4 regions of the Pseudoalteromonas sp. A41-2 genome follow, and region 3 is predicted to be linked to each of the others. Evidence: predicted binding sites of a transcription regulator. Region 3 holds the regulator's gene; each other region holds the start of a gene.
The links. The regulator sigma-54, encoded in region 3, starts transcription at its own class of promoters, with help from an activator protein. The targets are predictions, from matches to a motif close to GTTGGCACGNNNNTNGNNT.

Region 1 (7,591 bases), 380 kb from region 3:
CGTGAAAGTATACAGGTACTCTTCTTTTACTGCCTCAGGTGAGCTTAATAAGTGGCCTATACGTTGTTGGTTAATAATACTGTATAAGCAAGACAGCTTGCGCTCGTCACAAAAATAACGCTGAATAAAAATATTATTTTCAGTTGTTAAGGCAAGGCTTGGGTATAGCTTGTCACCTTGTAAGCTTAAAAAGGTATAAAGAGAGGTCACACGCGGAATGTAGTATTGTTCATAGCCTTTTGACACAACCGCATCGAGCGTATTGTCTAGGTTAACTTTATAACGACGCTTATTGCCGTGGATAAAGCTTTCTAAAAACTCATCAAACTTTTCGTTGTTTTCAATAAAGGTGCGTTTTAGGCGAACATGATTGTATTCGCGTGATACTTTTTCAATCGCGACGACTTCGTACTGAATTCCGTTTTTTAAACCTAACTCAAAATCTTGTTCAAGGCCGACTAGGCGCAGGCCTATAAGTTGACCTTTTTTTAACTTGTAGCGTGGCGCGAGCTTTATCTTCGCACCACTGAGTGAGATATCAGATGTTGTTGCGGCTACTTTGCTGTCTTTATCAAACTCAACAGTGATTTTGATAGAGTAATTCATCCGCTCTTCACGACGGCTTTCGTAGGAGGCAAATTTTATCACTTTGGCTGATAACTGACTGTCGTTATCGTCTTCAGTAAGAGCTTGTTCGGCCGCTTTCTTTTGCATGACACGATGGTTGTTTTCAGTGTTCATCACCGCTTCATAGACAGCAAGGGTGTAACCGCCATGGCGTTTAATAGCCTGTTCAAACACTTCGATGGCAGTATCGTCCATAAAGTGTTGTTTACCTTCGTATTCGTATGGTTTTACTTGACCCGTTACTTGCCCACGTAAATCAATAAACCGTGCAACAGGCTGAGATAAACGCGACATCTCCATTTTGATCAAAAACTGCTCAGGCTTAGTTAAGCCCGCTGTTTTTGATTTAAACAGTTTGTCGAATTTTGGGGTGCCTAAATACGCCTTTAGCTCTTCAACTAGGCTTTCATATTTAAGCAGAATGTCTTCAGCCATTTATAAAACCATCAACGTCTATTAAAAAAAGTAGGTATACTAGTCGGCAATTACGCAGTAAAAACACAAACAGTAGTCACTTTTTTATTTTATTAATTATTGTTATAAGTATTTGCCAAATAAATGGCAAGCACTGTTAAGTTTTATTTGTAAGCAAAAACTATGCCCTAAAGCGGTTCTTTATTTAACAGTGTGTTGAATAAAGAGCTGGAGTAAGAGGTTTTAGTTACAACGAGTTATCTTTTTGTGATTATAAACTTACTATACATTAATTGTGTTAAGTGTCAGTTTTTAATAACAAGTTAGTCACAAATTAGCGACCTAAATAGGTAAGGCCGAATGGCAAAATCAGCAAAAATCGAATTTGTCTGCACAGAGTGCGGCATGAACTATCAGCGCTGGCAAGGACAGTGTAAGTGCGGTGCATGGAACACGCTAGCAGAATTTAAGCCCTCAGCCGGACAGTCAAAACAAGCGGCAAGCCGTGCCGTGGTTGCAGGCTACGCAGGCGGTGTTGGCGGCGGCTCAAAAAAAATTAATGAAGTCGAAACCGCCGAAGCAGAAAAACGCTTAACCGACATTGGTGAGTTAGACCGTGTATTAAGTGGCGGTGTGACCACCGGTTCCGTAAATATTATTTCGGGCGATCCAGGGGCTGGAAAAACGACATTATTGTCAGATTTAATTGCTCGCATGTCGAAAGTGATGCCGTCACTTTATTGTACGGCAGAAGAGTCATTATCGCAGTTTAAAAACCGTGTAAACCGACTGCGTTTAGATTATAACCCTGATGAGCTTTATTTACTGTCAGAAACCAGCGTTGAAGCAATTATTGAAGAGCTTGATAAGAACAAGATTAAGTTTGCGGTGATCGATTCAATTCAAGCGGTTGTGACAGAAGCCGCTAATGGCAGCCCAGGCTCTCCTTCACAAGTTAAAAGTGCAGCACAAGCACTCACTCAATATTGTAAGCAAAATGACGTCACCATGTTCATTATTGCTCACGTAAATAAAAACAACGAAATCGCAGGCCCGCAAACCTTAGTGCATATTGTTGATGCGCTGCTGCATATTGATACCAACGATGGGCAAATTCGTACCTTACGTGCCAATAAAAACCGTTTTGGCGATATTGATACCGTCGGTATTTTTAGAATGTGTGAGCGCGGTATGCTCAGTGTTGACAACCCAAGCGAAATATTTTTATCGGGATCAAGCACCGAATCGCCGGGATCGGCGATTACATGTATTCGTAAAGGTAATCGTAATTTATTGTTAGAGATTCAGTGCTTAACCACAGAAACCGAGGCTGAGTTTCCGCAGCGAGTGTGTGTTGGTTTAAATATGAATCGTATCAAAATGCTCACAGGGATTTTGCGTAAACACACCAAGACTAAAATTTTTCATGACACGTTTTTTAATATTGTCGGTGGCCTAAAAATTGATGAGTCTGAAACCTGTATCGACTTAGCATTAGTTACGGCATTGTTGAGTAGTTTGAATGAATTTGTTGTGCCAAGAACCACCTGTATTATGGGCGAATTAAGCTTAAATGGTGACGTTAGGCCCATCGACAGTGGGGTGCCGCGAGTAAAAGAAGCCGCTCAGCATGGTTTCACTGAAATTTTTATTCCATATCGTAACTACCATAAATCAATGGAAGGATTGGGCGCAAAAATTACACCTGTTAAAACAGTGCATGAGTTACTGTCTTTAATAAACTAGTTGTAATTTGATAGACTATAAAAAACACCAATCAAAGGAAATAAAATGAAAAAGTTAGTAATTGCAGCCGTTGTTGCTGCAGCTGTAGGTGGCGTCGTTTACGCAAACTATACAGCAACACAGGAAGTGAAAAAGGTTGTTGATAAGCAACTAAGCGCTTTATCAAGCCAAAGTGGTGTAGATATCACTTACAGCGATATTTCAGCAAGTGTGTTCAGTAGTAGCATGCAGTTGTCTGGTATAAATGTGCAAAGCATTGAAGGCGATGAAACCATTGCCACTATCGACAATATTGAAGTGACGGGTTACGAAGTTGATGCGATCCCACCCCACACGGGCTTCGTGATGACAAATTTCCGCTTTAGTGATGAGTTCTTATCGCAACTTCCAGACAGTGCGAATAATAAGCTTGCCGCAACGAGTTACAACGTGAATTCATCGCTTGATTACAACAAAGAGTCAGGTGATAGCAAGTTTGCGCTTAACGTGAAGGCAAGCGAAGTGGCTGATGTACGTTTTAATCTTGGTTTAGCAAATTCAACGGCGTTGATGGAAGCATCTTTATCAATCAGCCAAGCACAAAATGCTGCGAATGGGGCTGAGCTCACTTTAGAGCAACAACTACAGCAACAATCAAAAATGATGGCGGCAATGAGCCAATTAGAGCCGCGCAGTATCGAGCTTGAAATCAACGACGACGGTGAACTTAAAACTGTTGTCGAAAGCTTCTTAAAAGCGCAAGGCATGACACTTGATGACCTTGAGCAAGTTGTGGCAATGCAATTACAACAAGCTCCTGTAAGTGCGGAGTTAGACACTGCGATTAAAAACTTTGCCAGTGGTTTATCAAAATTGTCTTTATCGGCACGCCTACCTGAAGGCAAGTCGATGATGCAAATCAACCAGCAAATCATGATGCTGGTTGGTCAGCCTGAAGAGCTTGCGAAATTTATTAATTTAAAAGCCAGTGGTGAATAACCCGCTTACCGCAGCCGTGCGTTAGCTGCAATAACCTTAAAGTGTTCAACTCTCTAGTTTGCTCACTTTAAGGTTATTTTTTACATGCCTGACACCCTGACTGTGTTCTAAGAACTTTTGTGCCAGCGCACGTTGAAACCCCGTTTCCGTTGAACCTAATAATTCAATCGTATCGCCATTTACAATAACCTGTAAGTTTTCAATTTTAAAATTGCGGTTATTCGTTAGTTTCTTTAAAGCCACTTGCTGTAATCGCGGTTGCGCCGAAGTACTGGTTGTTAAAACATGGGTGTTGGCACTGACTTGTGTGGCGCAAGCCAATAAAAAAAGACAGCTAAATAGGGTTACGACAACAGATAATTTGAAACGGCTCATACAATTCCCTCGCAATAATGACAAATTGAACTCTGTATGAACAATTACAAATTCTGTTCCAATTTTAGTTTGTTGATTTTTATAGGTTTTATTTTTTTTGAAGAAACTGTATGTGAAGTAATTACACATAGTTCAGTAAAAAAGACACGGCAAATAACAGCGATAAAAATGCCGAGACAGGCTCGGCATTTTTATTAACAAGGCATATTAAGCACGCACTACTTTTTCTTTTTTGGTTTTGCCTTTTTCTTCGCTTTGATCTTTGCTGGATCTTTTTTCTTTTTAGAAGGGATTTTTGCTTCTTTGTGTTGCGGCTCTATCCCTTTGATTACTCGGCGCTTTAGTTTTTGTTCGATGTAACGCTCAACTTTGCCTAAAATGGCAACGTCATGCGCTTCGATAAATGAAATCGCGATTCCTTTTTTGCCTGCACGACCAGTACGTCCAATACGGTGAACGTATATGTCTGCGGTGCGAGGCATATCAAAGTTAATCACATGGCTGATATCTGCCACGTCAATACCACGGGCAGCCACATCGGTTGCTACCAATATTTTATTGCGGCCAGAATGGAAGTTCTCCATTGCTTTCATGCGTTTATCTTGTGGCATTTCACCACGTAACCAAGCAACGCGCAGTCCTTCGTTATTTAACGCACCAATTAATGATTCTAGGCGTTCACGGGTCTTAACGAACACTATCGCTTTATGGATATCATCGCCGTTTAAGATATCGACTAACATTTTAAGCTTATGGTTGTAGTCGTCGGCTAAGTGAACCCACTGGTGGATCTTTGCTTTTTCTTTACGCGACGATTCTGCTTCTAGTAACGCAGGATCATTTAAAATACGCTCAGCGAAAAGCTCAACACTGTCACCTTCCAGTGTGGCTGAAAATAGAAAACATTGACGACGATTTCTGGCTTCATCACAAATACGCAGCATTTCTTTACGAAAGCCCATATCGAGCATGCGGTCGGCTTCGTCTAAAATAAGCATTTCGACATTTTCAGCATGGAAATTCTCGGTTTCGAGGTATTCCATTAAGCGCCCAGGTGTCGCGATAAGAATGTCGTTATTGTTCTCAAAAATTTCTTTGTGCGTTCCATAGTTAATGCCGCCCGTCACGACACCTATTTTAAGGTGTGTTTGCTCAGCAAGCTGTTCACAATGCTCATGGATTTGATAAGCAAGCTCGCGAGTAGGAGTCATAATAAGTACGCGGGCAAAACCAGGGTCACGACGAGGGAAATCAAGCAAGTATTGAATAGCTGGGATCAAAAACGCGGCTGTTTTACCGGTACCTGTGGGTGCAGATGCCAAAATATCGCGCCCTTGTAATGCTTCAGGGATCGCTTGTTGTTGAATGCTGGTTGGCGTATCAAAACCCATTTTATTAATGGCATTTAACAGCTTGTTATCGATATCAAATTCAGAAAATTGCATAGAGTGACATAAATAGAGGACAATTGGCGTTAATTATACGCGCTATCCAGCTGTTGGTGAATGAAAAGGTGAAAAAATGTCAGGTTTTGTGTTTAAACAGTTTTCGATAGGGCAAACTCACACTGCGATGAAGGTTTCAACAGATGGGATTTTGTTGGGGGCATGGGCACATGTAAGCGATGCTGCACGAATTGTTGATATTGGCACAGGCACCGGGTTGCTTGCTTTAATGGCAAAACAACGTGCGCCGAAGGCGGTTGTTAACGCTATCGAAATAGAGGCTAACGCGTGTATTGATGCTCGCGCTAATTTTGCTAATAGCCCTTGGCCTGACATTATGCTTTATCAAGGGGCTGTGCAGTCTTTTAAAGCAGCAACCCCCTTTGATGCAATTATCACTAATCCACCTTATTTCAATGCCAGCCTTAAAGGCGATAATGCAGCACGTAATACGGCGCGCCACACCGATGGATTGAGTTTTAGCGAATTAATCAAAGCGTGTAGTGCGCTGAGTCATGCACATACTCTGCTCAATGTGATACTGCCTTGTCCTGAGGCCGAGCAATTTATTGCCATTGCAGAGCAAGAAGGCTGGTATTTAAACCACCTGTGTTTAGTTAAAACAACCGAGAAAAAAGCACCTAGTCGCAGTTTAATGTTATTTAGTCAGGTTGCAGCCCCTTTAACGACAACACATTTAACGATTCATGCAAACAGTGGCGCGTACAGTGCTGAATATAGTGCGCTTTGCAAGGACTTTTATTTGAAAATGTGACGCATACCAGCCATTAATAGTCCGTCATCACTTTACTCTAAACGGTCGTAATTGCTATTCACTGATGCTCGCTTGTAGACCATCTTCGCTTACTAATAATGTATAAGAGTGTCCATATGAGGCATGACAAATGGCAACTGATTCATCAACACGCTCACCTTCATCATTCAGTCGAGAGACTTTAATATCATCTGCGCAGTCATCAGTGTGATACCACGTACTTAATTGATTTTGATATAGGCTAACTATTTGATTCTCTATTTTTAAGCGAATGTTTTCGGTGGCAAGAAAGCGGACGGCAAAAAAGCCCTCTTTGTTATTTTGAGTCTGTTTTATGAGCGTTAAACGCAGCTTTTCTGCACTTTGCCAGGCGACAAAATGGTAAGGCTGGTCGTTGTCCACTTGATACATTTGCTCTGCGAAGTTGCTCGCTTCACTGTGATCTTCTACATAAAATGAAATACGGCGTCGTTCATTGTGAAGGTGTGTTATATCAACAGGTAATGAACCTGATGCGAGCGTGTCTACATAATATTGCGCATCACTGACTTCTCTTGCGTTACCAAACAGGTCGGTATTTGCCATGGAGTAGTCAACCTCTAAGGCGGTGGTGTTTATCAATGTATACTTGTTCTCATACATCTGGTTGCCAAAATCATGACTTTCCTCGACTTCTAACTCATCACACCCTACAAGCAGCGTTGTTGCAAAGAGTAAAAATAGCGCATTTTTCATTGTTTTTCCTTTTACTAATGAAGCTGCCGTATGGTTCCAATTCGCAAAAAATGCTTAATTATTTTGAGGGATTAAACCGGTTGCGACCTGTGTTAAAGATTGCTGATTTACGACTGCATGGATGCAGAGCAATGCAGGAGCAATCTAGGAGCAGTTACCGAGAGCAACTAAATAACGAAACCTTTGCCTTGTTTTCAACGAGGTTTTATCGCCCCAAAATAGCGCACTTAATTAAGCGAATTGGTATGGCATATTGATGCGTTGATTGTACCTCTATTTTGCACTTAATTGCACGGGAGGTTGCAGCTGCATTACTTCATCAAGTTGAATTTGTTGAACATGCTCAAGCTCAAGCAAGGCGTCTAAGACTGCTTTTGTGTGCTGTTTTTCTATTTCAGCACTGCAAAAATCAATGATACTAAAACGGCGTTTTATCAATAAGCCATCGATATCAGGTAAAGGGTCTTTGGTTTCTATTAGCACGCGTGTGGCAGGG
Region 2 (7,591 bases), 520 kb from region 3:
TATTCGTCAACACAGAAGTTTGTTGTTGACCATTATTGACATTGCTTACCATAATTTTTGACCTATACATTACCCAACATATGCCTATATATCGGCGGGCACAGCGGATACTTTAGCATAAATATAAAAAATTAAATATTCACTTGCACAGACTCAACACCATCCACACGTGCATTTAATACTTTACCTGATTTTTTGTTTTTTACACGTACTAATTCGTCTAATGTGCCATCTTCAAGCGCAATACCTGTTGTTTTGATCCTCAAGCCACGCAGTGAAGCATAAATAGTCACATTGTCGCCTTTACACACCATGCAAACATGGCTCATTACAATAGGCACACCACTGCGAATATTGCGCTTGCTACGACTGCCGACAAGCATTGATTTTTCTTGAACATATTGCGTTCTTACAAACTGCTTAGGTTTCATCTCTAAGCGCAAATGCTCTGCTCTAATTACTTCACCGCGTGCTAAATTGGTTGTTACGACAACAACGGGTTCCAGCTCAATAATGCGAACATGCACATATTGAGTCCAACTATTTATGTCATCGCATTTAAGTTGTACGGTAACCTGCCGATTAAAAGGAGGTTCTGTCGGTAATGTTTTATTTAATGGCGATTCACACAATCTTTCTGGAATACGGCTATCAAGTGGTAATGCACTTACTTGCGGTGCCGTATCGAGATCGGGGATCTGCTCGCTGACAAAATCAATAGCGATTTGTTGAAGTTGCTCGTTATTATACACTTCAGCTTGTAGATGCGTGGCAAATAACAAGCTAGAAAGAAAATAAAAAACACTGTATCTTCGGCTTTTTTTTAACAAACTCATATTGTTTCGACTATGCTTATTGTTGAAAACAAGGTATAAATATTTTGCGTCAAAAAACAGACGCTTCGTAACCTTATGTAGCTTTAACACAAAGTAAGCAATTATTGTTCCGGCTCTGGTTGTTTATCTTTAGGAGATTGAAATGGCAGGCATTTTAGACTCAGTAAACCAGCGTACACAGTTGGTTGGGCAAAACCGCCTTGAATTACTATTATTCAAACTCAGAGGGCGACAACGCTTTGGTATTAACGTGTTTAAAGTAAGAGAGGTTCTACAATGTCCACCGCTTACAAACATGCCAAAATCGAATGCTTATATTCGTGGTGTTGCACACATTCGTGGTCAAACCATTTCTGTTATCGATTTATCAATGGCTGTTGGCGGTCCTGCCATTGAAAATATCAAAGATAGTTTTATTATCATTGCGGAATACAATCGTTCAGTGCAAGGGTTCTTAGTCGGTGGCGTAGAGCGCATCGTTAATATGAACTGGGAAAAAATTATGCCGCCACCTTCAGGTGCAGGGCGTTACTCTTATTTAACCGCGGTCACTGAAATAGAAAACGAACTGGTAGAAATCTTAGACGTCGAGAAGATCCTTAACGAAATTTGCCCTGTTAACACTGAAGTAAGTGCGGATGTGATTGGTGAGGGAGAAATCCAAAAAGATTTAGGGGAGCGAATCGTTTTTATTGCTGATGACTCGGCCGTTGCGCGTAATCAGGTAAAACGTGCGTTAGAACCTCTCGGTGTACAAACTGAACTCGCTAAAAATGGTAAAGAAGCTTTAATACGCTTACGTGAAATAGCAGAACTTGATTGTGTAAATAATATTACTGAGCGAGTTGGCTTGTTAATTTCAGACGTTGAAATGCCAGAAATGGATGGCTACACCTTAACCGCAGAAATTAAGGCCGATCCAAAATTATCACCTTTGCATGTAATCTTGCATACATCACTCAGTGGTGTTTTTAATCAAGCGATGATAGAAAAAGTGGGTGCCGATGATTTTATTGCAAAATTTAACCCAGACGAATTAGCGACTGCCGTTAAAAAGTGGGTTCATTGTGATTAATTATTTATAGGTGGTATTACTTTGGAAAATAAGCACTTACAACAAAGCGAATACGATCAGTTCCGCTCTTTTTTAGAGCAACAATGTGGCATTGTACTAGGCGATAACAAACTTTATTTAGTGAAAAGTCGCTTGGCGCCATTGATGGCGCGTTTTAATGTTGAGTCATTGTCACAGTTGGTAAGTAAAACCTTGAGTCCTCACGAGAGGCAGCTTCGTGCCGCAGTGGTTGATGCAATGACAACAAACGAAACTTTGTGGTTTCGTGATCAATACCCATTTGAATTGCTTAAAACTAAACTTTTCCCTGAATTCAAAGAATTGCGTCGTCCAATTAAAATTTGGTCAGCGGCAAGTTCATCAGGTCAAGAACCGTATTCTATTGCCATGTCGGTTGCTGAGTTTCAATCTAAGCAACCTGGCGTTTTAAAAATGGGCGCACAAATTATCGGCACAGATATTTCTAATACTATGCTTGATATGTGCAAAAACGCAGAATATGACTCACTGGCTTTGGCACGTGGCCTGTCTGTTGAAAGACGTCAAAAGTTTTTTAAAGACAGTGGTAACGGTATGGCTCAAGTAGTTGATCCAATAAAGAAAATGGTCAGTTTTAGGCATTTAAACTTATTGGATTCGTATGCCTTGATGGGTAAATTTGATATTATTTTTTGCCGTAATGTATTGATCTACTTTGCACCCGAAGTAAAAGCAAAAATTATCGCGCAATTTGCGCAAGCACTTAATCCAAAAGGGTACCTGTTTTTAGGCGCTTCAGAGTCAATGGCTGGCCTTAGTGACAGTTTTGATATGGTGCGATGTAATCCGGGTATCATCTACCAGAAAAAGTAATCTTTCCTTAGCAACCTAGTTCTTAGGTTGCTAATTTCATTATATATCAACACCTTAATTATAAAATAATCATGCTTAATTTTTGGCTTACCTTTTGCATTAGCTAAGGAGAGTCAAATTTTTGGAGATGGTTATGGCTATCAGTTTTGATAAAGCATTCGGTGTGCATCCTCATGCCATGTTGATCCGTTCACAACGCGCTGAGTTATTAGCGACAAATATCGCTAATGCTGATACGCCGGGCTATAAAGCGAAAGATGTCGATTTTGCATCCGCATTAAAAGCGGCAAAAAGCAACCAGCACGGCGGCAATAGCATGGTAAGAACGGATGAGAAACACCTTGCCGGTGGCAGTCGATTTGTTGGTAATTCAGAAATGTTTCGTACGCCAAATCAAGCAGATACAGGTGATGGTAACTCTGTTGATATACAAGTGGAACGAAACTTGTATGTACAAAACTCATTAGAGTATCAGGCAAGCCTGCAATTTATGAGTAGTAAAATTAAAGGCCTTAAAAAAGCCCTCGGTAGTCAAGGAGCTTAATCATGAGTTTATATAATGTTTTTGATATTTCGGGCACGGGTATGAGCGCACAAAATGTTCGCTTAAATACCACAGCAAGTAATATTTCGAATGCAAATACAATTAGCTCAAGCCAAGACCAGACATACCGAGCGCGCCATCCTGTGTTTGCTGCTGAACTTACAAAAGCGTCAGCATCGCAAAGTAATCCGCAGGGCTCTTCTGTTGGCGTTAAAGTATTAGGCATTGTAGAGAGCGATAAGCCGCTACAAATAGAATACAACCCGAATCACCCCAGCGCGGATGAAAATGGGTATATCTATAAACCAAATGTCAACGTTGTAGAAGAAATGGCTAATATGATTTCTGCCTCTCGCTCTTACCAAACAAATGTGCAAGTTGCTGATGCAGCTAAGCAAATGTTAAGTAAAACACTGTTGTTAGGACAACGGTAATCGAGGATAAGTTATGAGTAACGACATCAGCTCTGCATCATCATCCTATATGGATAGCTTGCGTTGGAATGAGACAAACACGCCAACAGCAAAAGAAGACAGTAATACACTGTCTCAAGAAGATTTCTTTTCGTTGTTAACGCAGCAGTTGTCGTTTCAAGATCCGAGCAATCCTGCTGATAACGATCAAATGATTGCGCAAATGACGAACTTTACCATGGCAGAAGGTATTTCAAATTTAAACACAAAATTTGAGTCACTCACTGCATCCATGACATCAAATTCGGCATTACAAGCGTCAACGTTAGTGGGTAAGCAAGCATTGCTTGAGTCAGAGACTATTGACTTTGATGGCGAAAATTTAGCTAAAGGTTCCGTTGTGGCAGAAACAACTGTTGAATCTCTTACGTTAAGAATCACTGATTCGACGGGACAATTAGTTCGCACTATTGATTTAGGATCGAAATCTGCCGGTGCTCACCGTTTCGAGTGGGATGGTAAAGATGGTGAGGGCAATGTTCTTCCTGAAGGCGAATACAATATTAGCGCTGAAGGCTTCGTAAATGGAGACTACAGCAGCATGCCTCTGGCAACCTTTAAGAACATTGAAAGTGTCAATATTAATGGCAGCAGCGGCATTATCGTAAATACAAAAGAGGGTGCGGTTAGGCTAACTGATATAGCTGAAATCGCATAATTAAAAAGGTTTGGGTTAGCTTAGGCTAAGAGATAGGTTAGAGGTGAGTTATGAGCTTCAATATTGCATTAACAGGTTTAGCAGCCGCACAAAAAGATTTAGACGTAACGGCAAATAATATTGCCAACGTAAACACAACGGGCTTTAAAGAGTCGCGTGCTGAGTTTGCTGATGTGTACGCATCGTCAGTATTTAGTTCTGGTAAAACAAAAAACGGCGACGGTGTTAAAACAGCAACGGTTGCACAACAGTTTCACCAAGGGTCGTTATCATTCACAAATAACTCACTTGATTTAGCAATCACAGGGGAAGGTTATTTTGCGATGAGTGATGACATCGCATCACAAGACTTTACATATACGCGTGCGGGTGCATTTAAATTAAATGCAGATAACTTTGTTGTTGATGCCAATGGTAACTACTTGCAAGGTTTCCCTGTTGACCCATCAACGGGTAATACGACGTCGGTAAGTTTAAGTACTACTTCACCGATTCAAATTCCTGATGCTTCAGGTTCGCCTCGTCATACGAGTAATATCTACAGCTCAATGAATTTAGACGCACGTGTCGATACGCCAACAACGACAACCTTTGATCCAACTGATAGCACGAGCTATAACTCGTCTACTTCAACAACTGTTTATGACTCATTAGGTGAGCCGCATGTTGTACAGTTATTTTTTGTAAAGCAAGACCCTACAGCAACGCCAAATACGTGGGAAGTGTACGCCACAATGGATGGTCAAGCGTTTGATGCTTCAGGTGCTGCAACGGGCACAGGTGCACACACGCCAATTGATACACTTGAGTTCACGGCGGCGGGTTTACCGAACGTAACCGCTCCAGAAACCACATTTGATGACATTATTTTGCCTTCAGATGCTTCGACAGGTTTATCGACACTACTTGGTAATGGCGCACAGTTCCCGAATGAAATCACGGTTAATTGGCGTGATGAAGCAGGCACCGCTAATAAAGTGCCTACGCAATACGCTAGTAACTTTGAAGTAAAAGCACTTGAGCAAGATGGTGCGACAGTCGGTCGTTTAGCGGGCATTGATATTGGTGCAGATGGAAAAGTAGTTGCTTCATACAGCAATGGCGATACTTCATTCTTAGGCCAAGTGGCTATGGTGCGCTTTTCAAACTCTCAAGGCTTACAACAAGCAGGTGACACTTCTTGGAAGAAAAGCCTAACCTCGGGCGAGCCTATTGCGGGTGAGCCCAACTCAGGCACATTGGGTTCAATTAACTCATCAGCACTTGAGCAATCAAACGTTAACTTAACGAATGAGCTGGTTGACCTTATCAGCGCACAGCGTAATTTCCAGGCGAACTCACGTGCCTTAGAAGTTAACTCAACATTACAACAAAATATCTTACAGATCCGTTAATTTTAGCGGCTCTAAGCTTAATCCGACACGAAAGGCTGCCCCCTCTATTGGCAGCCTTTTTTTATTTTCCTTTTCTTATTTCCGCGTCAATTTTACTTTGGCACTTTTATTGCATTTCATAGTTATCGTATTTTTAGTGAGTCAATGTTATGGACAAAATGGTCTACATTGCCATGTCTGGTGCAAAGCAAAGCTTGCGTGGCCTTGAATTAAAGGCAAACAACTTAGCAAATGCAAACACCACTGGCTTTAAAGCTGATTTTGCACAAGCACGCTCAATGCAAGCATTTGGCGAAGGCTTGCCATCGCGTGTATTCGCAATGCAAGAGCGCCCAGGTTCTAACATGGAGTCGGGTGGTTTTGTTGAAACAGGCCGAGAACTTGATATTGCCATGAGTGATCGGGGTTGGTTAAGCGTACAAGATGCATCGGGCAATGAAGCCTATACCAAAACAGGCACGCTGAATATTACTCCCGATGGCGCATTGATGACCAGTCATGGTCGTCAAGTTATTGGCGAAGGTGGCCCCATTATTTTGCCTTTACCAATCGAGAAGATTGAATTTAGTTCTGATGGGTCAATTCAGGTGCGTCCACAAGGGGCACCTGCAAACTTTTTAGAAGTGGTTGATCGTTTAAAGGTAATCGAAGCCGATAACAATCAACTAGAAAAAGGCAATGATGGCTTATTTAGGCCAAAGCCAGACATGTTGGTAAATGATTTATGTGGGTTTTGCGACATTTCAAATAATGTAAAAGTGCTTTCGGGCACCCTTGAAATGTCCAACGTTAACCCCGTACATGAAATGGTCGATATGATCAGCAATCAACGCCAATTTGAATTACAAGTTAAATTGATGAAAACAGCGGAAGAAATTGATGAACGTCAAGATCAGCTGTTACGCATTGTTTAAGATGACTGAGAGGGTAGAGTTATGAATCCTGCATTGTGGATCAGTAAAACCGGGCTTGACGCCCAACAAACCGATATTTCGGTGATCTCAAATAATCTCGCGAATGCCAGCACGGTCGGTTACAAAAAAAGCCGCGCCGTATTTGAAGATTTACTGTATCAAAATATTAATCAGCCAGGTGGTCGTTCCTCACAAGACACTGAAATGCCATCAGGTTTGATGTTAGGCGCGGGTGCGAAAGTGGTTGCTAACCAAAAGAACTTTTCACAAGGTAACATGCTTACCACTGAAAATTCATTGGATTGGATGATTTCAGGACCGGGCTTTTTTGAGGTCTTACTCCCAGATGGCAATATCGCTTATTCGCGTAATGGTCAATTTACCACCGATGAAGATGGCCGCATTGTTACCGCGGGAGCCGGTTTTCCTGTGCAACCAGAGATGAATGTGCCAGACGATGCACAATCAATTACGGTATCACAAGATGGTGAAGTGTCGGTGCGTATCTCAGGCCAAGCTGACAATGTTGTTATTGGTCAGCTAACTATCAGTGATTTCATCAATCCATCTGGCCTTGAGCCTATGGGTCAAAACCTTTACACCGAAACGGCTGTAAGTGGGGCTCCTGTGCAAGGTAATCCCGGTATTGATGGTTTAGGAACTGTTGTACAAGGTTCACTTGAAACTTCAAATGTGAATGTAACAGAAGAGCTCGTTAACCTCATTGAAACACAGCGAATTTATGAAATGAATTCAAAAGTGATTTCGGCTGTTGATGAAATGCTTAGTTACATTAACCAACAGTTATAATGGGTAGGAGGCAGCATGCGTAACATTATCTTAGT
Region 3 (7,591 bases):
TATCGAAAATGATGAAGCCAGGTATGGGCGCTTACGACAAGTTTAAAGAGTTGTTTGATAAATACTCGAAAGAGGCAGGTAAAAAGCAGTATTTGATCCCGTATTTCATCTCAGCCCACCCAGGCACCAAAGATGAAGACATGGTGAATATGGCGCTGTGGTTAAAATCGAATGACTTTAAGCTTGATCAAGTTCAGAACTTTTATCCTTCACCCATGGCGAATGCGACGACAATTTATCATACCGAGATGAACTCGTTGCGTAATATTAAAAATAACACGGAGCAAGTACCTGTTCCAAAAGGGGCACGTCAGCGTCGTCTGCATAAGGCAATTTTGCGTTACCATGATCCGGCTGGTTGGCCGATGATCCGTGAAGCTCTTAAAAAAATGGGTAAAGCGAATCTCATTGGTAAAGGCCCTCATTGTTTAGTTCCTGAGGAAGGGCGCAATGAAAAGGCTGCTAAAGGGAAAGGGCGCACAGGCCGAGCTGCACTAACCCGCCACACAGGTTTTAGCCAATTTAAGAAGGCGAACACCAAACCGCGTGTTGGTAAAAATAAGCAACGAGCAACATAGATTATAAAAAGCAAAACGGCCCACAAGGGCCGTTTTTAGTTTAAATAAGTAACCAAGTCGCAGTGCCTAAAAAGGCAAAAATACCCACTATATCTGTCACCGTCGTAAGCACTACGCTGCCTGCTAATGCAGGGTCAATTTTCATTCTCTTTAAAATAAGCGGAATACTGGCCCCTGCAATACCGGCTGCCACTAAGTTCATGAACATAGCAAAGGCAAGCACCGCACCGAGTTTAAAGTCCCACTGCCACAGCGCGACAACACCCGCGATTAAAATAGACCAAATTACCCCGTTTAGCGCGCCGATAGCGAGCTCTTTGAGTAATAAAAAGCGTTGGTTGGTTTGGTTTATATGGCCAACAGCAATACCACGAATAACAAGTGTAAGCGTTTGGCTGCCTGCTACGCCTCCCATTGAGGGAACAATACCATTTAGTACAGCAAGAATAGGTAAGATAGCTAATGTATTCTCGAAAAAACTAGCGACTATTGCAGCGAGTAAAGCGGTTAATAAGTTGACTCCTAGCCAAATAGAGCGGCGCTGCGAGCTTTTCAATACGGGAGCAAAAGTATCTTCTTCATCATCAAGACCCGCTAAGCTTAATAAGCTATGTTCGGCATCTTCACGGATAACGTCAACGATATCATCGATGGTAATACGCCCTAGTAGGTGCGCGTTATCATCTACAACGGGGGCTGAAATCCAGTTATGGCGTTCGAATAATTGTGCCACGTCGCTTTCATCCATCGATATTAAGATAGATTCACAGTCTTCATCCATCAGGTCGCGAACCACTTTATCTGAGGGATTGGTCAACAACGTCGTTAAAGATAATGCCCCTAAAAAGCAATTATGTTTATCAACGACGTATAAATCATCGGTGCCTTCAGGTAAATCGCCGCGTAAACGCAGGTAGCGTAAAACAACATCTAGTGTGACGTCTGGGCGAATGGTTACCGTATCGCTGTTCATCAAGGCACCAGCTGAGCGCTCTTGATAAGACAGGGCTTGGGTGGCTCTTTCTCTGTCTTGCGAGTCCATGGCGCCGACAACGTCTTGGTAGACTGTATCAGGTAGGCTACGAAGAACCTCACCTAAATCATCGTCGTCCATGTCTTCGGTTGCGGCAGCAATGTGCTCAGGTTCCATTTGGGCAATAATGCCTAAACGTACATCTTCTGAGAGCTCTTCTAATACGTCACCACGCACATCAGGGTCAACCAGCTGCCAAAGCATACGGCGAATTTTATGTGGGGATGATTCTAAAAGGAGTGCGGTATCACACGGTGCTGTTTTTGCTAACATGCCGCGCACTTGAACAAATTGACCACTATTGAGTGACTTGGTCACCTGTTTTAGTTGTTGTAGCGGGTAATCTTGTTCAAAGGCTTCTGGCATTGGCGTCCTTACAACTGAAAAAATAGCTTAAAATCTGACTCAGCAAATACAGCATAGTTGCTAAATTTAGTATTTGCAGGGATATCGCCGCACTGAGATAAATTTACTAAGAAAAATGTATTTTAGAGAAGCGAGCGATATAAAAGTAGGATATTTAACAGGAATTTTAAATACCCAATGCAAGTTTAACGTAAACAGTCAAGGCTTAGCAAATGCTATTCTTGTTCATGAAAGCGTTGTGCAATTAATTCGCCTATTGCATTGAGTGCTGCGTCAGCATCGGGGCCTTCACACACCACACGGACTTCTTTGCCTTGGCTGCTCTCGAGTAACATTAAGGCTAATACACTATCGCCTTCGGCTTCTTTATCGTCTTGGTAAAGCGTTATTTTAGCATCGAATTGCAGTGCAAGTTGTGCCAAAACCGTGGCTGCTCGTGCATGTAAACCTAGCTTATTTTGGATTAAAAAAGTGTCTTCAGCATGCATCGTCGTTGCCTATTGGGTATCTTGCTCGCGGTGGCGTATTTTCACGTTTGCGTGACTTTTCGAAAAGCTCTCACCAATGGTTTGCGCTAAGTAAACCGAGCGATGTTGTCCACCTGTGCAGCCAATCGCAATGGTTAAATAACTGCGATTATTTCGCTCTAAGTGAGGAAGCCATGTTTGTACAAAGGTTTGAATTTGCCATGTAAACTTTTGCACTATGCTGTGACTAGCAAGGTAATCTTTTACTGGTTGGTCTAAGCCTGTCAGTGGTTTTAGATCCGGTTCCCAGTGTGGATTCGGTAAAAAGCGAGCATCAAATACGTAATCAGCTTCTTTTGGAATACCGTGCTTAAAGCCAAACGACATAAAAGTAATAATGAGCTTTTTGTCTTTTTTACCCAGTATTTTTTCGCGAATAGATTCGGCAAGCTGATGTACGCTGAGATCGGTCGTATCAATCATAAAATCGGCACGGGTGATCAAAACATCCAGTAATACTTTTTCTTGTTTAATCGCTAAATCAAGCGGCAGCGAGTCAATCGATAATGGGTGTAAGCGGCGAGTTTCAGAGAACCGTTTGATCAGTGTTTGATCATCACTATCTAAATAAAACAACGTGGGTTTTGCAAAGCCCGGTAAATACTCAAGAATATCGTTAAATTCTTGCTGTTCTTTCGGCAGGTTACGCACATCGATACTTACAGCAATTTTGTCGTAATTATCTGACACACTGCGTACTAACGAAGGAAGTAGGTTTACAGGAATATTATCAACGCAGTAATAGCCTAAGTCTTCAAGTACTCGTAAAGCGACCGATTTACCTGAACCAGAGCGACCGCTGATAATAATTAATTCCATTTATGCCTCTGATGCAATGACTTTAAACAGATCACTATCTGTTTTAGCACTGCGTAGCTGTTTACAAAATTCTTTGTCTTTAAGTCTATCAGCAATTGTTGATAAGGTCTTTAGATGAAGTTGACAGTCACCATCTGGTACGATGAGTGCGACAAAAATATCCACTGGACGATTATCAATTGCGTCAAAATTTATAGGTGACTCACTCACAATTACAAATGCGTGTGGCTGATCTGCACCGCTCATACGACCATGTGGAATCGCAATACCTCGGCCAATACCTGTGCTGCCCAATTTTTCTCTGTTCAATAGGGCATTGAGTATATCTTGCTGAGATAAATGAGGGAGCTGCTCATGAGCCAGTTCGCTGATAAATTCGAGAATTCTTTTTTTGCTATTAAAAAGGACCGCAGCTTTGCTGCAGTCCTGGTTAGTAAGTGAACTAAGTTTCATAATTTAGTGTCGAGCTAATTTCTCTTTGTGTTTAATTACTTGACGATCAAGTTTATCGATTAACGAGTCGATGGCTGCATACATATCTTGGTGTTCAGTAGAGGCAAATAACTCGCCTCCGTTTACATGTAAAGTTGCTTCTGCTTTTTGGCTTAGTTTTTCTACATCTAGAATGACATGAACATTATTAATGTGGTCAAAATGCCTTTCTAGTTTCGCAAACTTGGTGTTTACATAGTCTCTTAATGAATCTGTGATTTCTACATGACGACCAGTTAAATTTAGTTGCATAAGCATTTTCCTTCTATGTAAAACGTCTAAATCAGACTCTTACGCTGATTCGACGGAGGTATTGCTAGAGACTCTCGATATTTTGCTATTGTCCGTCTAGCTACTTTAATTCCTTGCTCAGCCAATATATCTGCAATTTTGCTATCACTCAATGGTTTAGCTGTGTTTTCTGCGGCGATTAGCTTTTTGATTAAAGCGCGAATTGCCGTAGATGAACACTCACCCCCATTTTCAGTGCTTACATGGCTGGAGAAGAAATATTTCAACTCAAAAATTCCCCGCGGGGTATGCATGTATTTTTGTGTTGTTACTCGCGAAATTGTTGATTCATGCATTTCGACCATTTCTGCGACATCATTTAATACCATGGGTTTCATGGCCTCAGGACCATGTTCAAAGAAAGCCTGTTGTTGTTGAACAATACAGTTAGTCACTTTTAATAACGTGTCATTACGGCTTTCTAAGCTTTTAATAAACCATTTTGCTTCTTGTAAATGAGAGCGAATAAATTGGCTATCACTGCTTGATTTTACAGAACGTGACATCGCCGCATAGTGGCTATTCACTCTGATTTTCGGCATGCAGTCTGGGTTTAGTTCAACTACCCAACGGCCTTTTATTTTTTTTACGGATACATCGGGTATCACGTATTCAGATTCTTCTCTAACAATGGTATCCGCAGGCTTTGGATTTAAGCTGTGGATCAATGTCATGACTTCTTTCAGCTCACTTTCTTTAAGCTTAGTCTTTTTCATCAAAGTGCGATAGTCACGACTCGCTAATAATTCAATATGTTCTGATAACACCATTTTAGTTTCAGCTAAATAGGGGGTGTCAGCATCGAATTGGCGTAATTGAATACACAAACATTCTTGTAAACTACGTGCGCCAATACCGACAGGATCGAATAATTGGATTCTTTTTAAGACAGCTTCGACTTCATCAAGTTCGATTTCTTCTTCATCGTTATTTTGATTGAAGCTTTCAACAATGTCTTCGCAGCTTACGGTTAAAATACCCGAATCATCAATTGCCTCAACAATCGCAACGGCAATCGCTTCGTCTGTTGGGCTGAATGGAGTCAGTTGTAACTGCCACATTAGGTATTCGTGGAGAGTTTCGGTTGATGCGCCTTGGTAAATTGATTCATCTTCAGGCATTGGACCTGAGGAACTTGATGGGGCAGCACTCATGTACTCATCCCACGTAACATCCATTGCTAAGTCGTCACTTACGGTGTCTTTGTTGAGGGCATCACTGCTTTCTTGCTCGTACTCGCTCGCAGCTTCGTCAGCCGACGCGCTTAGTTGGGTATCGTCAGATTCGGCTTTCTGCTCGTTCTTGCCAATACTCTCTTCTGCATAATCTGCTTCTTCAACTTCAAGCAAAGGGTTAGAGTCTAACGCTTCTTGAATTTCTTGCTGGAGATCCAATGTACTGAGCTGCAACAAACGGATAGCCTGTTGCAGTTGTGGAGTCATTGTAAGTTGCTGGCCCATGCGCAGCTGTAATGATTGCCTCATGTATCCCTAACAATCCTTTTTAGTCTTATCAAACAATAGAACGATGCCGTTAACTATTTATTTGATTTATTGTCATTGTTATAAGTCTAGCAGATGCTCTAGTCGGTGGCGTATTTAAAGCCTGAATTGCTCGCCTAGATACACATCGCGTACAGTTTGGTCGGCTAACACATGTTCAGGTGTACCTGATGCAATTAGCTCCCCATGAGAAACAATGTAGGCTTTTTCACAAACATCAAGGGTTTCTCTCACATTGTGGTCAGTAATTAATACACCAATACCACGATTTTTTAAGTGCTCAATAATTTTCTTTATATCTAACACTGAAATAGGATCAACACCAGCAAAAGGCTCATCGAGCAAAATAAATTTAGGGTCAGCGGCCAGTGCACGTGCTATTTCAACACGACGGCGTTCACCCCCTGACAATGCCATACCTTGGCTGTCACGAATGTGTTGAATGCTAAATTCATCAAGTAAACTGTTAAGTGTTTCTTCGCGGCCTTGTTTATTGAGATCTTTACGGGTCTCTAAAATGGCCATTAAGTTTTGATAAACAGTCAGTTTTCTAAAAATCGATGATTCTTGTGGCAAATAGCCAATACCTAAGCGAGCGCGGCTGTGCATTGGCAATAAGGTGATGTCGTTATCATCAATGCTTATTTTACCTTTGTCACTGGGCACTAATCCCACAATCATGTAAAAGGTGGTTGTTTTACCTGCGCCATTTGGCCCAAGTAAACCGACAATGCTGCCAGCTTCTACCTCAAGGCCTACATTTTTTACAACTTGGCGACCCTTATAGCTTTTAGCTAATAGCTCTGCTTTTAGTGTGCTCATGGCTGGCCTTCATCGTTCTTTTTGTTATCAACAGGCACTAAAATAGTGTGTACACGATCGGTCGAGTTTTCATCTTTCTCGGCACTTATCAGTTGCTGTTCCATATCGTATGTAATGCTCTTGGCACTGACTTTTTGGCCTGCTTGAGTCACTTGTGCATTGCCAACGAGTGTTAATAAGCGTTTAGCAACATCGTATCGAACTTCTTCAGCACTGGCGCTCATAATAGTGCCGTCAGCTTGTTTTTCTTCAAAGTAAGCGGGCTTTCCTGTGGCAATAATTAATTCAACCGTGCCTTCAACTTCACCTGCATGTGCTTCGAGTCGATCCGCTGTAATACGACGGTTACCATGTATGATCTCGACATTATCTTCGAAGATACCAATGCCATTTTTTAGCTGACCTTCTTGGCGATCAGAGCTAATGCTGATTGGTGTGCCAGCCTGCTCAGCAGCTGCGCCAGAAAACGCAATCAATAAGCTTGGGATCAGGAGTAATTTCTTAAGTTTATTGGTCATAGTATATGGTTCGTGTATGGTTAGTTAACTCAACAATTTCGGCTTTTAAATCGGCTTTTAAACCTTTACCGGTAATTTTTAAATTCGGCCCTGTCAGCGTGACAGGTTGCTTAGAAAACATGGTCATTTTGTCAATGTCGATGTTAATGTTCTCAGCTTTAATATCTTCGATCATGCCATTATGGGTAAGGTTTTTAGCAACCACATCCCCTTCGAATACAAGCTGATCGTTTTCATATAACGTGGCTTCTTTGGCTTTTACTTGCCAAACTTGCTGATCACCGTAAATGGTGAAAATGGGTTGCTCAAAAAAGGTAAACCCGAGCTGTTGATACAGCTCCATTTTAGCTGCGGCCACTTTATGACTGATTTTACCTTGATCATCATAGGCTGTTTGCTTTAATGCGATTGCGGTGTAATCAGGTGTAGCGATAATCTCGTCTTCACTGAGCACTGTGTTTGTCGGTTGATTAAAGTACGGATACCATAACCAAACCATGCTACAAACAAAAACAATACTTAGTAAAATACGGGCTATATTCATGCGCTCGTTCCATCGCTAGTTAGCGGTTTGCCATTTTCTAGCATTAATAAATCAGTTAGTTCACGCACAGCTCCAAAGCCACCAGGTAACAGGGTGGTG
Region 4 (7,591 bases), 530 kb from region 3:
GCATTTCGGTTACCTTGATTAAGGCCTAGAATTTGCGATTGTAAACGGTCAGAAATTTGTAAACCTGCTGCATCATCAGCAGCACTATTAATACGTAAGCCTGAAGATAGACGTTTAAATGAAGTATCTAAATCAGTACCTGTTCTGTCCAATTGTCTTTGTGCGTTTAACGCACTAACATTAGTATTTACATATAAAGCCATAATAAACTCTCTTCTTATCTGTCAAAGTTTAGTCACTTCAAAAGTGATTTTGACAAAGTGACTCGTTACAGCGGCAAACCTAAGTCGCCTGGGGCAAAAAACTGCCACTTTGCGGGTTAGTTAGTTAACTTGAGATAAGTAGAGCAATTAGTAGGCCAATTATTTAAAAAGATAATAAAGAGAACGAAAAAAGGCTCCAAAGGAGCCTTATAAAGAGATAAGTTTAAGAGTGGGTTAAATCAACACAAACTATGGCATAATCTGTGCTTAGTAATTTATGTTCTTACAAATGTTAGAACACTACTGTCAGGATTTTGAGCGCCTCCGCTTTATAATCCTATCTTGGCGCCTTTGTTAATACCCCATTAGACAAAGGCGCTTTTTCTTTAAGTCAATATTTTGACTTCATATTCTTTAAGCTAACTATTAACCTAGAAGACTTAATGCCGCTTGTGGACGTTGATTTGCTTGGCTTAAGATTGTTTGGCTAGCTTGTTGTAAGATTTGCATCTTCGTTAAGTTAGCTGTCTCTTGAGCAAAGTCTGTATCTTTAATGCGAGACTGTGCAGCGCTTAGGTTTTCAGAGATATTCGATTGGTTACGAATTGTTGACTGAAAACGGTTTTGTACAGCACCCAATTCCGCACGCTTCTTATCTACGACCGCAATCATTGCATCCATACCTGCTAACACAGCTTGCGCATTACCTTGAGTAGATACACTAATACCTGTCTCAGTAAATACACCTGAATAAGTGTATGTTGAAGCAGCTGCCGTACCACCTGCATCACTCACACCTGCAACACTTGAAGCAAGCACGCTACCTGAAATTGCAGATGCAATACCTGCGATACCTGATAATGTGAAACCGCCGTTTGCAGACATTGTGTTAGCAGTTCCGCCTACATTTTGCATACTAAAACCGATAGTTTGCACCGCATCAGCACCCACTTGGAAGTTTGCTTCGTAGCTACCATCTAGTAGGTTTTGACCACCAAACGTTGTATCAGCAGCAACACGATTAACCTCAGAAGATAGTGAACGAATTTCTTCTTGAATAGCCAAACGGTCTTCATCTGTGTTTGAACCGTTTGATGCTTGTTGCGCCAAAGTACGAATTCGTTGGAACATTGATGTTACTTCGTCAAGCGCACCTTCAGCTGTTTGCGCTAGAGAGATACCATCATTCGCGTTACGATTACCTTGGTTTAGACCATTAATCTGTGATGTTAAACGGTCAGAAATTTGTAGACCTGCTGCATCATCAGCTGCGCTGTTGATACGAAAACCTGATGATAAACGTTTAAACGAAGTATCAAGTGAGTTACCTGAATTCATTAATTGTCTTTGAGCGTTTAATGAACTAACATTTGTATTTACATAAAGTGCCATGATATTTCTCCCGAAGTAAACTTATCATTTACTCTCAAACTTACTCTAATTAAGCGGTAGCGGTTATTTGCTACGCTGCTTGGTTAATTAAGTTATCGGTCCGCTCAAAAAATCCTTTAGCTATTTTTATAAAAAATTTAAAAATATTTCTAATACTATGAATTTAAACAGTAAAAAACATCAACTTTTTACTGTTTAAAATTAAACCACAGCAAACAAGCAGTAAAAAATTGGGTGACATTAAGTCTAAAGAAATAAAAACGAATACTTAAATGACGTAGAAAGGGATATTTTAAAAGTGGTTTTTAAAAGCTAAGCTCAAAAAATGAGCTTAGCTTGGGGGAAATTATAAATAATCAAATAACGAAAGGTTTGCTAAACGACCAAAAGTCGCTTGTGATGCTTGCAGCGCCGTTTCTTGTTTAGTGAGTTCAGTGATAGCTTCTGCCATATCAAGCTCAACAAGCTCTGCTTTCGCTGCTTTATTGCTAATATCTAAATCACTATTTGATTGCTCTATTTTTTCTGCCGTATTTAACCTGCCACCCAGGCCAGCTTGAACCAACGACACCTTATTTTTAGCATTCTCTAATTGCACTATTGCATCAGCCAATACTTGGTCAAACTCATCCTGAGTTAAATCAGGATTGGTGAGCCCCGCAATTAAGCTATTTAAAGTATTGAGGGCGTTTTCTTTTTGTGGGGCTTCTAATTGAACGTCAATCTGCCCATTAGCAACTGGCTCAACAGAAATTTCCATACCTTGGTAGATTATTTTACCGTTTTCAAAACTACCACTGTCAATAGCGGTTCCGCCAAGCTCGACCACAAAAGTATTTGGGGTGCCAGTTGTGGTAATAAAGCTCAGGGTATTCGCATTGGCTGCTGCCGTCGGATCTGCGTTGTAATTGGCTTTGTGAAATTTATCAAACTCAGCTTGCTCAGTGACATATATTTTAGAACTGGTTATGCCGCCTGAAACTGTACCATCGTTCGACACCACATTTAAACGTGCATCGACTTTTTCAAAAGTATCATAGCCATTGTCACTTGATTTTATTTCAACACCTTCTGCGACCTTTATCTTATGTTGGCCTTGGTCGCCACCATATTGATAACTACCCGATGTACTATCATAAGAATAAGCAGGGGTATTATCTTGATAACCAGAAAAAATATACTTACCGTCTTCTGTTTTCGCATTCATTAAATCAAGCACGGTACTTTGCAGTGCTTTTACTTCTTCAGCAATGCCTTCGCGGTCAATATCACTATAAGCGCCATTACCTGCTTGGATTGATAAGGTATAGGCAGATTCAAGTGCACCTTTAATATTCTGCAGTACACTTTCTTCTGTGGTTAATCGACTCGTTAGCATTGTAATGTTTTTGCTGTACTGCTCGTTACCCTGAATGCGGTCACTGTAAAGCAATGCACGTGCTGTAGCAGAAGGATCATCTGCGGCTGTTAATACGCGCTTTTGCGTATTGACTTGCTCTTGTGCTTTACTGACATTTTGTTGACTGTTAAGAATAGAGTTAAGGTTATTCTTATACATCATGTTATTTGAAATACGCATAATTACCTCGCCGCACTTAATAAGGTATCAAAAATAGTACGCGCTGTTGCAAGTACTTGTGCTGATGCCGCATACGATTGTTGGAACCGCAGTAAATTGGCAGCTTCTTCATCGAGGTTTACACCTGACAGAGATTCGTACCACGCTTCAGACTGCTCTGCGAGCGCATTAAATGCTGCGCCGTTCGTTTGCGCTTGACTAGTGATAACACCAATATCGGTTACGATCCCCGAATAAGCCTGATTAAATGTTTGATGATTATCAGCCGTGCTACTCGCTTCAACGTTTTGACGCACTAACTCACCATTTTGTAGGTCGGCAAGTAATAAACCATTACGGTTATCATCGAAACCACCCTCATTGAACTCAACAGTAAACGTATCACCTATTGCAGGTGTACCTTCGATATTAAAATCAAACCCGTAAGTATCGTAAGGTGCTCCCGCTTGCGCAAGAATATTTTCTGCAGGTGGCGTAATCGTAAAAGTACTGGTGCCATTGCCGTCGGTAATTTGATATTCGTTAGCATTGGCGGTTTTTACTAGGGTAATATCACCGTTTGCTAAGCTCGGTGGTGGACCAACCGCAATTCCACTTGAATTGGCAATATCTGATACAGTTCCAGCTGAAATACTCGCGTCGCTGTTATTATTAATATCATTTGCGGTGCGAATGGGTGATGCCAGCGCTAAATCTTCTGGACGCTCTGTTGCCAATTCTAAGCTTGTTGCTGCCTGTGAATTTAATTTAATTTGAAATTGATCGCCTGCGTTTGCAGTACCAGACACATTTAGCTGTAAACCGAAGGCTTCGCCACCGGTGATCGTTGATGAATCAATCACACCGCCAACCACATTTGCTGTTGATGCGGTGCCTACCGGTTCACCTTTATTATCGATTGCCTGAATTTCAACTGTCGATGCGCTGGTGTAAGTAACTATAAAATCACTGGCAGGCAACTCACTGCCCTTACCAGGTTCAAGTGTTGCCGTCATGGTCGATGAACCAGTATTAGCTTGATAACCAAAACCATTCACCGTTGGAATGGCAAAAATATCACCACCAATTTCACCATTTGCGTCCATACCAAGACGGTTTTGCTGATTAAAGGCATCAGCAAGGGCTAAGCCCATTTGGCCTAATTGATTCTGGGCTGGCACTAAAATGTCATCACGAAATGACAGTAAGCCGCCTATTTTGCCTTTAAGTTTACTTACATCAACCTCAAGCGGCACGGCTTTGCCACCATTAACATCTAAATGTAGCTCTCTAAAGCTAGGATCGGGATCGCCAGTAAATGAAAACAGGTTAAATGTACCGCTTTCCATCACTAATGCTTGACCAGATCCCAAATAGACTTGTTTCTCACCGTTATTACCGTTGAGAGTTTCTACATCAATGAGTTCTGATAAGTCACGAATTGCTTTGTCGCGCTCGTTGTACAGTCCGCTAGACGCTGATTCACGATCAGTCCCATGCACCGCGGCAATTTTAGAGTTCAATTCGCTAATACTTTGGATCAAGTTATTTGCTTCATCCGAGAAAATTTCTAATTGCTCGTTCACAACAGTCTGCTGGTCAACCACGATGCTTGAAAGCCTGTCCATTTGATCAATCAGGTTTTGTGCATCTGTCATAACCAGCGAACGCGCCACCGTCGATGAAGGCTGATTTAAGCTTTCTTGAACATTATTAAAAAACGAGTTAATGCTGGTTGATAAGCTATTCGACTCTTCAGAAAACAAGCTATCGACTCGGCTTGCTTCTGTTACAAACTGATCAAAAAATGCTTTATTTGACGTGTCACGATTTAGCTGTTTTTGAGCAAACTCATTGAGTAAACGATACGTTTCACCCCGACCAACTTGGTTGTCGATCATGGTGCTGAACTCAGTGCGCTCACGAACATAACCCGCTGTATTTACATTGGCTATGTTTTTACTGGTCGTTTGTAAAAGCTCAGAATTCGCTCTTACACCTGAATTTGCTATGTCATATAAGCTGAATGACATGAGGACTTACTCCTTAACGTACCAATGAAGCAGCGACGCTTTGAAGCTCAACACGCTTCAATACCTGCTTAATTTTGTTGGCATAATTTGGATCAGTTGCATAACCTGCTTTTTGTAACGAATCTAAAAAGGCTGCAGGTTCTGCGGTGTTTTTTAGTGCGTCTTGATAACGTGGGTTTTCATTTAAGAAATCCACAAAATCATTCACACTGTCTTTAATTGACTGATAAGAACGGAAGCTTGCATGCTTTTTAACAGGCACACCTTGCTCAAACTCAAGCGTAACTTTACTTGCTTTGTCACCTTGCCAGCTCTTATCAGATTTAATGTTAAAAAGGTTATTACTACTGGTGCCATCCGCTTTACTAATAATATGCTTACCCCAGCCCGTCTCAAGCGCAGCTTGAGCAACCATCACAGCAGGGTTTAAACCAATTTTTTCAGCCGCATTTTTTGCGTGCTCCCAAACAGAGCTAATGAAAGACTCAGCATCTTCAAAGCGGTTTTCTGATTGCTCATCAGTGGCAACTTCAGCCATTGAGTGTGTTTCTGGCTTAGCTTCTTGATTACCGCGAACACGCTTATCGCTATCAAACTCCGCGGTTGTTCTTAACACGGAACCAGGAGTAAATTTCTTACCGTCGGGCGATAGCTGCTGCACAATAAGATCAGCCAAACCCAATGAGCCGTTAGAAGACAACTCAACTGAAAGCTGTTGATCATGCATTTCTTCAAAGAACTTTACGCCACTCGAGTTAAATGGGCTGTCTTTATCTTCAAATGCTTCATTAGCCTTACGCATGCTTTTAAGCAGCATTTGCGTAAAGATAGATTCAAATTGTGCCGCCGCTTTTTTCAGCGCCTCTTTTGACGCATCGCTAGAGGCATCACTTTTTAGAGCACTTTGACGCAATGAGTCTAAGTTGCCTAAATCAAAAAAGTTTTGCTTGTCGAGATGATTCGTATCCATCAGCTTTTTGACACAATAATTAATAATGCATAATCAAATGCAATAATTACGCCAAAAGAGGGTTTATCAGATTGAGGGAAGGTAAAAATGAAAAAACGCGCTGAGCTCAGCGCGTTTTTAATTGATTATATAATAACAAGTTGCCCGTTTATGGCTCCCGCCTCTTTCAACGCTTCAAGGATAGCCATTAAGTCACCAGGGGCGGCACCAACTTCGTTTATCGCTCTCACTAAATCATCAAGGCTAATACCTGGATTAAACACAAAAGCGCGAGAATCATCTTCATTAACATCGATAATACTTTGGTTTGTCACCACCGTCTCGCCTTCGCTCAGTGCATTCGGCTGCGATACGTTTTGCTGCTCAGCAATGGTCACGGTTAATCCACCGTGGGTAATTGCAGCTGGCTGTAATTTTACGTTTTTACCAATAACAATGGTGCCCGTACGTGAATTGACAATAATTTTTGCCGCAGTATCAGCCGGTGTGAACTCTAAGTTTTCAAGCGTTGATAAATACGATACGCGCTGCGATGCATCGCGCGGTGCAATGACACGTACAGACGCTGCATCAATTGCTTGAGCACTGTTTGGCCCAACTAAATCATTAATAGTTTGCTCTAGGCGCTTTGCCGTTGTGAAATCTGGACGATTCAAATTAAAGGTGATGTAGTCACCTTGCATAAACGGGCTTTTAACAGCGCGCTCAACCGTTGCCCCATTCGGAATTCGGCCAACGGTGGGAGTGTTTATAATCACTCGGCTGCCATCAGCACCTTCTGCGCCTAAGCCCCCCACGACCAAACTGCCCTGTGCAATGGCATACGTATTACCATCAACCCCTTTCAAAAAGGTTTGTAATAACGTACCACCGCGTAAGCTTCCTGCACTGCCAATTGAAGACACGGTAATATCAATGGTTTGACCTGGTTTTCTAAACGCGGGTAACTCGGCATGTACAGCAACGGCTGCAACATTTTTAATCTTTGGTTTTAAGTTCGCAGGAAGCGTGATACCGAAGCTATTTAACATCGCTTTAAAGCTCTGCTCTGTAAAACGACTTTGCTCGCCCGTGCCAGGTAAACCCACCACTAAACCATAACCGACTAATTGATTTGAGCGTACACCCTCAACCATAGACACATCTTTAACTCGCTCAGCCTGAACAGAAAACTGTACGCTAATTAAGCAAAGAGCAATAATGTATTTAAACCCATTCATGATTTGTATCCTCTAAAATGGGAAAATAGAACTGCTAAAGAAGCGAGTTAACCAACCCGCACTTTGCGCTTCTTGAAGTTGACCTTTACCTGAGTATTGAATGCGCGCATTCGCAACTCGGTTTGAAGTCACCGTATTATCTGCTGTCACATCTTGGGGACGCACTAAACCTTCAAGACGAATAAACTCTTCACCGGTATTTAAAGTAAGCCACT

Region 1: the regulator sigma-54 is predicted to act here: its motif matches at 4,185-4,203, upstream of IT970_RS03870 (BON domain-containing protein).
Region 2: the regulator sigma-54 is predicted to act here: its motif matches at 5,929-5,947, upstream of IT970_RS04490 (flagellar basal body rod protein FlgF).
Region 4: the regulator sigma-54 is predicted to act here: its motif matches at 6,194-6,212, upstream of flgJ (flagellar assembly peptidoglycan hydrolase FlgJ).

What each region holds. Positions count from the first base shown of each region.
Region 1 is NZ_CP065231.1:822,086-829,676, forward strand. It holds gene IT970_RS03855 (PilZ domain-containing protein) at 1-1,062, opposite strand, end outside; gene radA (DNA repair protein RadA) at 1,402-2,787, shown strand; gene IT970_RS03865 (hypothetical protein) at 2,833-3,765, shown strand; gene IT970_RS03870 (BON domain-containing protein) at 3,811-4,140, opposite strand; gene srmB (ATP-dependent RNA helicase SrmB) at 4,359-5,585, opposite strand; gene IT970_RS03880 (tRNA1(Val) (adenine(37)-N6)-methyltransferase) at 5,662-6,360, shown strand; gene IT970_RS03885 (hypothetical protein) at 6,415-7,095, opposite strand; gene IT970_RS03890 (hypothetical protein) at 7,369-7,591, opposite strand, start outside.
Region 2 is NZ_CP065231.1:963,250-970,840, forward strand. It holds gene flgM (flagellar biosynthesis anti-sigma factor FlgM) at 1-52, opposite strand, end outside; gene flgA (flagellar basal body P-ring formation chaperone FlgA) at 132-836, opposite strand; gene IT970_RS04460 (chemotaxis protein) at 979-1,911, shown strand; gene IT970_RS04465 (CheR family methyltransferase) at 1,933-2,763, shown strand; gene flgB (flagellar basal body rod protein FlgB) at 2,897-3,307, shown strand; gene flgC (flagellar basal body rod protein FlgC) at 3,310-3,741, shown strand; gene IT970_RS04480 (flagellar hook assembly protein FlgD) at 3,755-4,438, shown strand; gene flgE (flagellar hook protein FlgE) at 4,489-5,832, shown strand; gene IT970_RS04490 (flagellar basal body rod protein FlgF) at 5,982-6,746, shown strand; gene flgG (flagellar basal-body rod protein FlgG) at 6,768-7,556, shown strand; gene flgH (flagellar basal body L-ring protein FlgH) at 7,572-7,591, shown strand, end outside.
Region 3 is NZ_CP065231.1:445,704-453,294, forward strand. It holds gene IT970_RS02145 (YgiQ family radical SAM protein) at 1-578, shown strand, start outside; gene mgtE (magnesium transporter) at 619-1,977, opposite strand; gene IT970_RS02155 (HPr family phosphocarrier protein) at 2,193-2,465, opposite strand; gene rapZ (RNase adapter RapZ) at 2,475-3,323, opposite strand; gene ptsN (PTS IIA-like nitrogen regulatory protein PtsN) at 3,324-3,776, opposite strand; gene hpf (ribosome hibernation promoting factor) at 3,780-4,067, opposite strand; gene IT970_RS02175 (RNA polymerase factor sigma-54) at 4,094-5,590, opposite strand; gene lptB (LPS export ABC transporter ATP-binding protein) at 5,705-6,430, opposite strand; gene lptA (lipopolysaccharide transport periplasmic protein LptA) at 6,427-6,948, opposite strand; gene lptC (LPS export ABC transporter periplasmic protein LptC) at 6,938-7,492, opposite strand; gene kdsC (3-deoxy-manno-octulosonate-8-phosphatase KdsC) at 7,489-7,591, opposite strand, start outside.
Region 4 is NZ_CP065231.1:971,302-978,892, reverse strand. It holds gene IT970_RS04530 (flagellin N-terminal helical domain-containing protein) at 1-203, opposite strand, end outside; gene IT970_RS04525 (flagellin N-terminal helical domain-containing protein) at 630-1,595, opposite strand; gene flgL (flagellar hook-associated protein FlgL) at 1,942-3,174, opposite strand; gene flgK (flagellar hook-associated protein FlgK) at 3,177-5,186, opposite strand; gene flgJ (flagellar assembly peptidoglycan hydrolase FlgJ) at 5,200-6,156, opposite strand; gene IT970_RS04505 (flagellar basal body P-ring protein FlgI) at 6,282-7,376, opposite strand; gene flgH (flagellar basal body L-ring protein FlgH) at 7,389-7,591, opposite strand, start outside.